Regions from separate parts of the Peribacillus sp. P4_C12 genome, predicted to be linked through region 1. Evidence: riboswitches for the same ligand, from Rfam matches in the RefSeq annotation. Region 1 holds a riboswitch; the other holds the start of a gene.

Region 1 (9,344 bases):
TGTCTGGGTTTTTACTGGATTTAAAGAACACTAATTATCACTCCTTTTTATAACTCAATCTAATTGTAACATTCGACGAAATTATTCTGAAATGTGGAGCTATTCTTTTTTGTCTATATACTTCGATAATTAGAAATGCGTTTTTATTTCGATCTTCCTCGACTATGGAAAATTTCCATAGTCTTTATTTATTTTCATTCTAGGAATTTTGTTTAACTGGTTAACCATTGATATATAGGCTTTTATAAGTTAACTAGGGGCAACTTTATAAAGGCGAGAAGACCCGTATGGCGTCTGTCAACGGTACCGGAACGAAGGGAACATTAAGTAAGGAGTTCACGAAACCCGAACCCCTTGGACATTGAATAAACCACATTTTTTAAAAGATAAATAAGCATCTATCGTATTAATTTGTAGAAGGAGTCAGCCATTTCGTCGGCTCCTCTTTTTTATCCGATATTTACCCTGATTCCCTCCGTTTTTGAAGTGAGGGTAAGGAATTGTTTTATGTCCTGGAATTGAAAGAATTGGACGCCTGAATGGATCGGTAAATTATACCGGTTGTCAGCAATCAGTATAATCTTAGGGAAAATCTTTTTACCTTCCGGCTGCCATGGTTCATGCTGCCATTCATTACTCATGAAATAGGAGACATAACGATTAAACTTTTCATTCATAACCTTTTCGGAATAGACAGAACGCTATGCGTTTCCAAATCATAAATGAAATAAAAGCACGATTATAGGGGTGCTTTTTAGGTGTTAATATAAAATATTTTCCAGAACCAAAATACCTCTAATTGCTTAATGGTTGCGTTTCCACAATGAAGACAAAGAAGCGGTGTGGGTGAGTAATTAGTATTTGTCATTTAGTTCTCCCTTTAAGTCGATAAAATTAGAAATTCGACAAAGGAAGAGAAATTCCATTAAAAATAAAGCACCCATGACTGGGCGCTTTCAAATAATACTTTTATTGAAATCCTTCATTTTCAGCAAATCTACTGTTGTATTAAAAGTGAGAAAGTCATATAAAACAGAAAACCCCTTAATATATAAGGGGTTATTTTCTGTCTGTATTAGCGTCCCAGATAGGAATCGAACCTACGACCTACAGCTTAGGAGGCTGTCGCTCTATCCTACTGAGCTACTGGGACATATAAAAAGTTCAACGACCTATTCATTATATTTCTTATAGGCAAACTTTTCAAGTTAATAGCTTATACTTATGAAAATATTCATCATAATAGCTTAACAAGTGATGATGTTCAGTGTTAATAGTCGGAGAAAGTTGGGTAATGATGGTGTCTAATATAAGAACCTTGCTTGAGTTCAGTAGGGGAAGCAAGCCATTTATTAAAGCAAGGAGAGGCTATGTTTCCTGAAGATTCATAATATATTCATTGACATTGATAATCATTATCAACTATACTGAAGCCATAGTAAATACTCTATTTCAATAAAATAAAATTAGTAATAGACATTAGAAGAGTGTCGATTTTTCAATTATTACCAAATGAATATATTATATTAATATAAGAAAAGTGAGTGAGTTATGAAACCTATTGCATATATAAGTATGGATATTCAATTTACAAGGCTTCAGGAGATTGACTACAGAAGAGGGTTAGTATTTCTGCAATTATATGATATTCCATACGCTGATTTATCTGCATATGCGGGAATCCTGATCACGAATTTTGTAGAAGAGGCCTTCTTACTTGATCATAAACACATCCTTGAAGACTATTTAAATGATGGTGGCGTCATTTTTTCACAAGCTGAAAATTTCCTTCCTTGGCTACCTGGTTGTGGGAATTGGAAGCGATCTCCTATTTCCTTGCGAGACCGTGAAATCCGTCTTACCGAGCCCGTGCATCCAATATTCTATGGAATTGATCCTTATGATTTGAATCATAAAAAAGGAGTTCGGGGCTTTTTCTCAAGAGGATACTTAGAGGCTCCTGAACATTCGGAAGTCATTGTTGAGGATCAAGATGGGAAAGCGATCATTTATATCGATCGGAAAACGACGGGTGGCACGATTGTTGCTGGAGCTGGTACAGACCTTTACCGTTTCGGTATTGAAGAAAATAGTTCACGCGTTTTAAGCACTCAGATGCTAAATTGGATTCGTCAAGAATATGAAGCAAACAAGGAGGAACAGAAATGAAAGTAGCAATTTTAGATAACGGTTACAGCTTTCATCATCGCTTCTTTCAAATGGAAGAATTCGCTTATATGTATGACGATGTGCTCCAAATTCGGCAACTACATACCTATGATTTAAGTCAATACGACACGCTAATTGTTAATGATCGGATGTCGCTACTACTTTTAAAACGTTACCAATCGTATTTCATTAAATTCCTTCAGGAAGGAAAGCGATTAGTCGTTTTCGGCGAAGTACTGGACAATTGGCTTCCGGGAGTATATTGGGAGAATTCAGAAGTGAATTTTAGTTGGTGGGTAAAAGAGCACGGAGACCTGCCGTTAACAGCTAATAATATAGATCATCCGTTGTATCAGTATGTATGTCTTTCAGATATGAAATGGCATTATCATGGAACGTTCAAAGTTCCGGAAGGTGCAAAATCACTAGTGGATACACCGGACGGCCGCTCAATTATTTATATAGATGACGTGTCATATAACGGAGAATTAGTTATTACTACACTAGATCCAATCTTTCATATCGGATTAGGATTCATAGATCAATCCAAACCATTTTTACATGGGATGGCGAAATGGCTTAAAAAATAAGTACGGGAGAGAACATCATGAAGAAAAAATGGACAATGTTAGCGGCAACAACTGTGGTGGCAGCCTTGATTACAGGCTGCGGCAATACAGCGGAAGAAACAAAAGGAGATACAGCTGAAAAACAAACGACGGCTGAAGAGAAAGTCATTCAAGATCAGCTTGGCCGTGACGTAACTGTACCAGGTAAAGTGGAGCGCATAGCTGTTGGTGGTATTCTTCCATACTTTTCTACATGGTATGTGGCTACAAACTCAACAAAGGAGGTTGTTGGATTACATCCGAATGCTTATAATGCGGCGGAGAATTCCATCCTTGCTGACATGTCGCCGGATATTTTAAAAGCGGATACGTCGTTTATTAAAAATGGTGAAGTGAACGTAGAAGAATTAATGAAAATCAATCCGCAGCTTTATTTTGAAAACTCACAGAATCAAAAATCTATTGATAAATTAGAGGATGCAGGCGTTTCTGTGGTGGCCTTAAGTGCTATTGATGTAGCGGCAGCTGAACCATTAGCGACCTTTAACAGTTGGTTGAAAGTGACGAGTGACATTACTGGAACAACTGAGAGAACGGACATGTTCTTGGAAAAAGGCAAAAAGGTCCAAGCTGAGTTGGATGAAAAATTGGATGGTATCAAAGAGAAAGATAAGCCAAGAGCATTAATACTTTACCAACACAGCGATAAAAGCATTATGGTTGGCGGTAAAAACTTCTTTAGTAATCAATGGCTAAACGCAACAGGAGCATACGACGTTACGGCAGAAGAAGTTACCGGAACAAAAGAAGTGAATATGGAGCAAATTTATAAGTGGAATCCCGATATTATTTACATTACAAACTTTTCAACTACACAACCTGAAGACCTAACAAACAATGTATTTGAAGGTCAAGACTGGAGTCAGGTAAAGGCTGTGCAAGCAGGAAATGTTTATAAAATTCCTCTGGGTATTTACAGATGGTTCCCGCCAAGTGGAGATGCGCCGCTTATGTTGGAGTGGATGGCACAGAAAAATCATCCTGAACTATTTGACTATGATATGGAGAAAGAAATCACAGACTATTATTCAGAATTCTATGATTACGATGTAAAGGAAGAACAAGTAGAGAATATTCTGCACCCTTCTTCTGATGCTGCAAAACAGTAAAGTAGGGAATGAATATGAAAAAATGGAAAACGCTCCTGTTCTGGATTTTACCAATCGCTATGGTTATTTTGTCTCTAAGCATTGGACGTTACGGAATGGATTTAGGGACTCAAATCAAGATATTACTATCAACTTTTCTTCCAATTGACCATACTTGGACGCAGATGGAAGAAACGGTGGTCCTGCAAATACGCCTGCCGCGTATTTTGCTTGCCTTGTTAATAGGTGCTGGTCTTTCAATCGCAGGTGCCTCATTCCAAGGTATGTTTGGCAACCCGTTGGTTAGTCCGGATATCCTTGGGGTTTCGGCTGGTGCCGGGTTTGGCGCTTCCCTTGGGATTCTATTACTAGGTCATGGCTTCGCTACACAAGTGATGGCACTTGGTTTCGGCCTAGCGGCAATCGTCTTTACCTTCATGATTAGCGGAAAAAAAGATTCACCTGTTTTCATGCTTGTTCTGGCTGGTGTCGTTACATCGGCATTATTCCAGGCGTTGATTTCCTTAATTAAATTCGTCGCTGACCCGGAAGCAAAACTGCCAGCGATTACTTACTGGCTGATGGGAAGTCTTGGTACGGCAACATATAAGGACTTGTATATTGGGGGACCGATTATCCTTGTGGGCATTCTGATTCTATATTCTCTTCGTTGGAGAATAAATTTATTGACGTTGCCTGAGGATGAAGCTAAATCACTTGGTATTCCAGTAACACGTTTGAAGTGGACAGTTATTTTTGGCGCAACACTTATTACTGCTGCTTCAGTTGCGATAGGGGGTATCATTGGTTGGGTTGGGTTAATTATTCCTCACGTTGCAAGAATGCTAGTTGGTAATAACAATCAACTAGTCTTACCAGTATCTCTTTCAATCGGTGGAGCCTATTTATTGTTGATTGATAATCTGGCTCGCTCGGTAACAGCTACAGAAATTCCACTCTCAATCTTGACGGCAATTATAGGTGCACCATTTTTCGCAATATTGCTTAGAAAAACAGGAGGTGGCTGGTCATGAGAATTGAGGTGCAGGGAGGAAATTACTTTTATGCTCGGAAAAAAGAAGAAGTTCCTTACCTTTACCAAACAGACATTAACTTTTCGCTGAATGACGGAGAGATAATGGCGATACTAGGACCAAACGGTGCAGGAAAGACAACAATGTTAAAATGCATCACAGGTCTTCTGGACTGGAAAAAAGGTCAAACGCTCATTGATGGAAAGCCGCTTCCTTCGCTTTCACGCAAAACAGTCTGGAAACGGATTGGCTATGTTCCGCAGGCGCATAAAATGGTATTTGGTTTTACACTCGAAGAATTGGTCATTATGGGAAGAGCCCCATACATCAGTGCGCTTGCCCAGCCTTCCGTGAAGGACCGTGAAGCCGCTCACCTAGCCCTGGAAACTGTAGGGATTGGCCATCTTGCTGGGAAGTCCTGCAATACAGTCAGTGGTGGTGAGCTGCAACTAGCATTGATTGCACGTACGCTGGTATCAGACCCGGAAGTGCTCATTCTCGATGAACCGGAATCCCATCTTGATGTTCAAAAGCAGGTTGTGATTTTACAGACATTAAAGCGTTTGTCACAAGAAAAGAAAATCTCTTGTATCATAAACACGCATTACCCAAACCATGCGTTTTTCCTTGCTGACCATGTGTTAATGACAGCAAAACAAAAGCCGGTCGTTTACGGGGAAGTCCAGGAAGTCATGACAGAATCCCGGATGAAGGAATACTTCGGAATTGAAATGAAGAAGATTATTTATGAAGAAGATGAGAACTTTTTGATTGAAACGATGGTGCCGAAAGATTTAGGCATTCCGCGTGATCAAAGTACTTGTCGATTTACTAGTTAAAAAAAGGCAGCCACCGAGTTGCCTTTTTTTGCGCTAAATGGAATACTTTATTATTTACTGGTTTTCTGGTACTATTATGCTAGAAAAAATTAGGAGAATGATAGTGGGAAAATACAGAGTTTTATTGATGGTAGCATTGCTGGGAATTTTAATTTTGCCTGCATGCTCACAAGGGGTTTTAGAGAATATAGGTACAAAGACGGCTGCACCGATTGCGGAAGATAACATTGAAGTGGTTGCAGCAGCGGAGAATGACGCCGGGCAGAATTCGGAGGACAGATTATATCCTGAACAGATCGATACGAGAAACTGGATAAGAGCCGAGTCCACGGTTCAACTTCCAATATTGATGTATCATAGTATTTCTGAAGGTAATAACCTTCGGGTACCAAGAGAGGAATTTCAATCACAAATGAACTGGCTTCGGGAGAATGATTACTATACATTATCCCCTAGGGAAGCATTTCTTGTTTTAACGGAAAATCGGATGCCAAGTGAAAAGTGTGTCTGGCTTACTTTTGATGATGGCTATACAGATAATTACACGGAGGCTTTTCCTATATTAAAAGAATATAATATGAAAGCAACTGTTTTTATGATCGGGAAATCTATTGAAAAAAGTCATCACCTGACTGGAGAACAAATGGTGGAGATGAGCGAGAATGGGATTTCTATTGAAAGTCATACTATCAACCATCTTGAGCTTAACCGTATGACGGTAGAGCAGCAGGAAGCTGAAATGGTCCAGTCAAAGGATTTATTCGATCGTATTCTCCAACAGGACACGACAGTACTTTCATATCCTGTTGGTCGGTATAACGAGGAGAGCCTTAGGTTGTCAGAAGATGCTGGATACAAGATGGCAGTAACCACCGAAGCTGGTGGAGCTTCAAGGGACCAAGGGATGCATGCACTGCACCGAGTTCGGATTTCACCCGGATTGTCAGTCGATGGATTTGCAGCGCTGATTGAAAATGCATCACGTTATTAATTGAAGACAAGGTATTTCGGAATCAGTCTGAAAAATCATATAATAATCATTTCTTACATAGTGTATAATGAAAAGCAGTGAAAATTATATACATATGAACGATTTGGTGTCTTAATGACTTAAAAGGGAAGTTGGTGAAATACCAACGCGGTCCCGCCACTGTAAATGGGAGTTAGCGGCTGTGTACCACTGTATGTGAGATATGGGAAGGTGCCGTTGACGATGACCATTAGCCAGGAGACCTGCCAAGATTCGTACACCTGTAACCTACGCGGATGGGAAGGTGTGTGGCAGACCTTCTGAGTCCGTAATTATATTGTTGCCATACAAGCATCTTCCGTTTGACGGGAGATGCTTTTGTTTTGAAATTCGCCTCTTCACTTCAGGGTGCGTTTTCTTTAGGTGGTCGGAAATTGAATTAAAAGATTGTGAGGGATGTAAAATGAAGAAAATCTATGGTCTGATTCTAGTGATGTTACTAACTGCAGGTATGATGGTTGGTTGCAATGATACATCAAAAGAAGGAACGAAAGAAAAGCAACAAACAAATCATACTGAAAACCAAGCTTTCCCGATTACGATAAAAGATGCAACGGGTGAAAAAGTAACGATAGAAGAACAACCAAAGAAAATTGTTACATTGATACCAAGTAATACAGAAGTGGTCTTTGCACTTGGTTTGGGTAAAAAGGTTGTTGGTGTATCCGACAATGATAATTACCCGGAAGAAACGAAAGAAATTGAAAAAGTTGGCGGAATGGAAATGAACACGGAGTTAATCGTTTCCTTAAAGCCTGATCTTGTTCTTGCTCATGCATCCAGTGCCCATAATTCGAATGAGGGATTGCAGCAGCTTAAGGATGCTGGAATAGATGTCCTTGTAGTCAATGATGCACAAAGCTTTGACGAAGTGTATGAGTCTATTGATATGATTGGACAGGCAACGGGAGAACATGATAAGGCAAAAGAAATCGTTGCGAATATGAAAACGAAACTGAAGGAAATTCAGGAAAAAGCTAAATCCGTTAAGGATGAGGAAAGAAAAACCGTTCTAGTAGAGGTTTCGCCATCACCGGATATTTATACACCTGGAAAAAATACATTCATGAATGAAATGCTTAACATAATTTCAGCGAAAAATGCAGCAGCCGAATTGGACGGGTGGGCGAAAATTGATGAAGAGTCTATGATTGCTGCAAATCCGGATGTCATTATCACAACATATGGTTATTATACAAAAGATCCAGTTAGTGAAGTGACGGGCCGAAAAGGATGGGAAGATGTAGCTGCTGTTAAGGATGGTCAAGTCTTTGATGTCCATTCTGACTTAGTGACCCGTTCTGGTCCACGCTTAATAGAGGGAGTAGAGGAACTTGCCAAATCAGTCTATCCGAACCTATTTGACAACTAAGTGGGCGTTTGCTTATTTGATTGCGTTATTGTTTTTGCTTTTCGCAATGACGATTGGCATTTCCTTTGGTTCGGTGTCAGTACCGATTCCCGCGCTTATACAAATTATCGGCAAGGAATTTTTTCATTTACCAATCTCAGTTGAGCCAGATGTGATGCTGACGAATATCGTAATGAACATCCGCCTGCCACGTGTATTACTTGCAGGTTTGGTTGGGGCTTCGCTTGCGATTGCCGGGGCAGCCTTTCAGGGACTGCTCAGGAACCCGCTTGCTGACCCCTACACATTAGGGATTTCATCAGGAGCATCAGTAGGCGCTGTATTGACATTGTTTTTGAATATATCATTGCCGTTGATCGGTTTATATACCCTACCGACGTTAAGTATTATGTTTTCATTGCTTACGATTTTCTGTGTGCTAACTTTTGCGAGAAAAATGGATCGATCGATGAAAGTAGAAACAATTATTTTAACCGGAATCATTTTCAGCTCGTTTTTAAGTGCCTTCATCTCATTAATGATTGCGTTGACGGGCGAGGAATTAAGACAAATCATCGGGTGGCTGATGGGAAGCGTTTCAATGCGCGGCTGGAATTATATCGCGATTATTTTGCCGTTTTTTATCATTGGTTCGTTGATCTTGATTATGAATACCCAAGAATTGAATGCGATGACGTTTGGGGAAGATCGTGCAAAGCATTTGGGTGTGAATGTTCAGCGGAGAAAAATGTGGATTCTGATAGCTGGTTCGATATTAACTGGGGCAGCCGTTGCTGTTTCGGGAACGATTGGCTTTGTAGGATTGGTTATTCCTCATTTGGTTCGTAGGATTTGGGGGCCAGATCATAAGCATTTGTTGCCGTTATCTTTGCTCGTAGGAAGCGGGTTTTTAATTTTGGCTGACCTTGTAGCAAGGACGATCATTGCACCTTCGGAACTGCCGATTGGTGTAATTACCTCACTTATCGGGGCCCCGGCATTTGCCCTGATTTTATTAAAGAGACGGAGAGAAGGGTAGAATTCATGCTTGAAGTTAAAGGGTTAACAGGTGGATATGGCAATAAAGCTGTTTTGGACTCTGTCTCTTTTGACGTACATAAAGGGGAATTATTTGGGATTCTCGGTCCAAATGGCAGCGGGAAAACGACGCTATTAAGTATGCTTAGCGGGGTTCTCGATTATA
Region 2 (4,233 bases), on a different contig from region 1:
TACTCGGTTTTTCTTTAGCAAGGCGGTAAAAAATCTTTCGTTTCTGGTTATTGCCTCCTCCAGTCGGTAAGATTTGCCTCGATCCCGTACTAGCGAAACCAATCTCTATGCCTTTTTTTAACATGACATGTACAAAGGAAGCCGTCATTACAATTGCTTCTTCGAAGAAAAGCGATTCCTGATTATCAAGCACGATAAACACATCACGGTTTTTCTGAACTTCAAATTCCTTTGTCATGATTTCACTTGTTTTAGCCGTTGCCTTCCAGTTAATCCAGGACAACTGATCACCTGGCTGATACTCTCTTACGCCAGACACTACTGAATGTTCTCGCTGTGTTTTTTTTGTCAATCCCACTTGTCCCTGATTGAATACGCGCTCAAAATCTCTGTAGGTAAGCTCATGATATGAAGGGAAAACAGTGATTTTTAAAGGTAAATTATATGTCGCTTCCTTTTCAAAGACGCCAAAAAAGTCTCCTGTCCTGAAACGGATTGTTTGAAATGTATGCTCACCCCGTGGCAAATTGTCCAAAGTATATGTCATACTGAAGGTATGCCTGAAACCCGGAAAGACAAGTGTTTTGCTTTGCATCCCCCTATTTTCCAATTCCTTCGGCAACTCTTCCTCTACCATCAAATATAAAAGAGGCAGCCTGTTTTTACGGGTAACAGTTAAAGCTATTTCTACAGAATCGCCTGCTCGGCATTCTCTTTTACTGACCTTTCTCTCAACGATAATGTTATTAATCGGATAAAAAAGTAGAATCGTAGAGTACACAGTGAACGGCAAAAATGTATAAAAAATAAACCAACTGACAAAACCGCCTTGAAACATCGCAAAAGAAAAGGAAATCGCTATAAGTAATAACAAGCCAATCACACTCATGTTTTCCTTTAAGATGCTAATCAAGTTCCGCATTAGGTCACAGCTCTCTTCACAGGCACTTGAATCGTCGCAACAATCTCGTGAATCACCATGCCAGCATCCACTCCCTCATAATTCGCTTCTGGCTTCAGGATAAGTCTGTGGGCAAACACGAACGGTACTAAATATTGCACATCATCCGGTAGAACATAATCTCTGCCCTGCAAAAGTGCATAAGCTTGGGCCGCCTTCATCAATGCAATCGATCCACGTGGACTCACCCCTAAATATACTCTCTCATGCGTACGAGATCGATTAGCCAAATTAACAATATACCGCTTTATCGTGTCATCCACTATCACTGCTTTAGCCTCTTCCTGTAAAGCTATTAATTCCTCTAAAGTAATAACAGATTCTAACTCTTCAAGTGGTGCGGCATATTGAGCTCGGTGCAAAACCTCAATTTCTTCGTCCACACCCGGATAGCCCATTTTCATTTTTAATAGAAAACGATCCAATTGCGCCTCGGGAAGTGGGTATGTTCCTTCGTACTCAATGGGATTTTGTGTTGCCATAACGAAAAAGGGTTTCTCCAATCCCCTTGTAACCCCATCAACCGTCACACTTGCCTCTTCCATTGCTTCAAGCAAGGCAGATTGTGTTTTGGGCGATGTCCGGTTTATCTCATCGGCTAAAATAATATGGCCCATGATTGGTCCTGGTCTAAAAATAAATTCTTGTTCCTTTGGATTGAAAATTGAAACACCCGTTACATCTGAAGGTAGTAAATCAGGTGTGAATTGTATACGCTTAAAGTTTGCGCCTATCGATCTTGCCAGTGCTCTGACCATGACAGTCTTACCTACACCAGGAACATCCTCCAATAAAACATGCCCCCCAGAAAGAAGTGCCACGATGCTCAGTTCTGCTATATCTCGTTTTCCAATAATCACTTTTTCAATATTCCCTAAAATCTTTTCCAGTTTTTGATTTACCTGCTTATAAATCATTCTCTACCTCCTGAAATTACCCTATTACTCTTATATAACACCTATTATATATTCTTTATACTCGATATACGTTTTACATTAACATCCAATTAAACCTTACATTGTAAGTTTACTAGATAATTCGCAAACCATAAACGAATTTCTCTAAAAATATTCATACTGCTTTAGGAAAAAGGTATGGTAAACTGTTGCTAAGTGAATATAAACCTTGCAGAAAAAGGTGCTGACTTGTCAGCTTAATAGGGAATTTGGTGTAAAACCGAAGCTGTTTCCGCAACTGTAAGTGCTAATGAAATAAGATAAATACCACTGTTTGAGGATAAAGATTCACATCGATAACCATTCATCCTGTTCAAATGGGAAGGTTCTTAGAGTAAAATGACGCACGAGCCAGGAGACCTGCCTTTTTTATCGTATTCTGCTCTTCGGAAGATAGGAGGATTGTACGGCAATCTTCCATCTTTTTCTGTTACAGATACATAGGTGATTGATGCCGACCAATGCCCTTGGTCGGCTTTTTCTTTTACTGAGAAAAGCGATACCGAGGTGATTCATCTAACTATGAAGAGGAGGAAGAGTTATGGCAAAGAAGGATTTTCGTTTTTTATGCTATCCATACATGCGCGAATCCGTGTCTACCGTCGATATGAAATACGTACCGACTCTTTGACGACACAAATTGGCTTGGCCGCCTCGCTTACAAAGGATGTTCCGGATGTATACCGAGATTTAATGGAATTGTTGCCGATGACTTATCATTTAAATGGTTCAGTCCGTGGGAAATTGGCCATTACCGACAATGATCTGAAACGTCTAAGTGCAATCTACGACCATTATGTCGTAGAAGTTAAAGAGCATATTGAGACATTCGTGCTTCCGCAAGGGTCAACCGCCGCCTGTGTTCTGCATACTTGCCGTAGTGAAGCCAAAAAGTCGGTCCGTGCTTTACACAAGGTTAGTTTAGAAAGAGAAATCCCTGAAATTCTCTTTGATTACGCCCATTTGCTTGCAAATGTTCTATTCGTGATGGCTGTCTACGTCAATAAGCAACATGGTATTGAGGAGATTGCTTTTATCAGTAAATCATACCCAACCAAACCAATGAAGAAGAAAACGGAGGAATAAATAATGAAGAGAAGCATACGATTTAGTTGGATTTCCACCTTGATACTTGCCCTTTTCCTTACCGGATGTGGAGTAACGGATGACCAGACGGCAAAGGAAAAGAAAGATACTAATAAGACAGAAGAAGTCAAAGCCTATACCGTTACCGATGATACTGGAAAGAAAATAAAATTTGATAAAGTTCCGGAAACAGTAGTTTCACTTCAACCAAGTAATACAGAAATTTTATTTAAACTAGGGCTGGGGGATAAGGTCGTTGGCGTGACCGACTTCGATAATTATCCAGAGGAAGCAAAAGATATTGAACATGTTTCCGACTCGGTGAATATCAATGCAGAGAAAATTATTTCCTTAAAACCAGATGCCGTTATTGCTTATACCATTGGTGATGAAACGACGCTGAAGCCACTTGAAGATGCTGGAATCCCAGTATTCATTATAAAATCCGCGACAAATTTTGATGATGTTTATGGAGATATTGGGCAAATCGCTGATGTCATGGGCGTTACTAAAAAAGGCGAAGAATTAGTGAAAGATATCCAAACCCAAATTACAAGTGTTGAAGAAAAAATTGAAACATTAGATGAAAAGGAAAAAACTTACTTTGAAATTAGTCCAGCTCCAGAAATCTATACAACAGGATCGGAAACCTTCCAACAAGAAATTCTAAAAACTGCAGGCATTGAAAACATCTTTGCCGACCAAAAAGGCTGGGTTAAGGTTTCAGATGAAGAAATTGTCAAACGAAACCCTAATGCTATCATTACAACTGCTACCTATGCAGATGATGCTGTTGATGAAATTAAATCCCGTAAAGGCTGGGAAGATATCAACGCTGTGAAAAATGATCAAGTCTATCTACTAGATGAAAATATTATGTCACGTCCTGGACCGAGGATTGGTGAAGCTGTAGAGCTCGCAGCAAAGACCGTTTATCCAGACTTATTTAAATAATGCGAAAGAAGGATGTTCCAAAGTTCTTGGGGCATCCTTTCCTTTTTCTGCCCTGCTTCTCTGAAGTCTCCTTCGCTACAACCACACACTCTTCAGGAGCAGCCACCCTCCATCGCTAATCCCTTATATTTCTCTTTTAAGGTCTCCCTTTGCAAATAACGAACCACCTGCTCTTCTTTCATCTTTATGCTAAAATGAATGCAATCTAATCATAAAAAATTCGAGGTAATGATCATGTATAAAAAATTCTTTATATGGGTCTTAGCAGTTGCCCTT

What was found. A riboswitch is a leader RNA that binds a small molecule or an ion and turns the genes downstream of it on or off. The one in region 1 is predicted to bind cobalamin.
Region 2: linked by a shared signal. The riboswitch ahead of AC1DUW_RS10555 (hypothetical protein) and the one ahead of AC1DUW_RS00190 (ABC transporter substrate-binding protein) in region 1 are both predicted to bind cobalamin.

Annotation. Positions count from the first base shown of each region.
Region 1 covers NZ_JBFUIB010000001.1:32,328-41,671, forward strand. Annotated here, with positions in the region: gene AC1DUW_RS00150 (hypothetical protein) at 450-677, opposite strand; tRNA gene AC1DUW_RS00155 (tRNA-Arg) at 1,080-1,153, opposite strand; gene AC1DUW_RS00160 (hypothetical protein) at 1,552-2,169, shown strand; gene AC1DUW_RS00165 (hypothetical protein) at 2,166-2,759, shown strand; gene AC1DUW_RS00170 (ABC transporter substrate-binding protein) at 2,777-3,907, shown strand; gene AC1DUW_RS00175 (FecCD family ABC transporter permease) at 3,922-4,920, shown strand; gene AC1DUW_RS00180 (ABC transporter ATP-binding protein) at 4,917-5,759, shown strand; gene AC1DUW_RS00185 (polysaccharide deacetylase family protein) at 5,887-6,750, shown strand; cobalamin riboswitch at 6,838-7,014, shown strand; gene AC1DUW_RS00190 (ABC transporter substrate-binding protein) at 7,193-8,161, shown strand; gene AC1DUW_RS00195 (FecCD family ABC transporter permease) at 8,124-9,179, shown strand; gene AC1DUW_RS00200 (heme ABC transporter ATP-binding protein) at 9,185-9,344, shown strand, end outside.
Region 2 covers NZ_JBFUIB010000051.1:6,163-10,395, forward strand. Annotated here, with positions in the region: gene AC1DUW_RS10545 (DUF58 domain-containing protein) at 1-922, opposite strand, end outside; gene AC1DUW_RS10550 (AAA family ATPase) at 922-1,878, opposite strand; cobalamin riboswitch at 2,080-2,299, shown strand; partial or broken gene AC1DUW_RS10555 (hypothetical protein) at 2,459-3,003, shown strand; gene AC1DUW_RS10560 (ABC transporter substrate-binding protein) at 3,007-3,957, shown strand.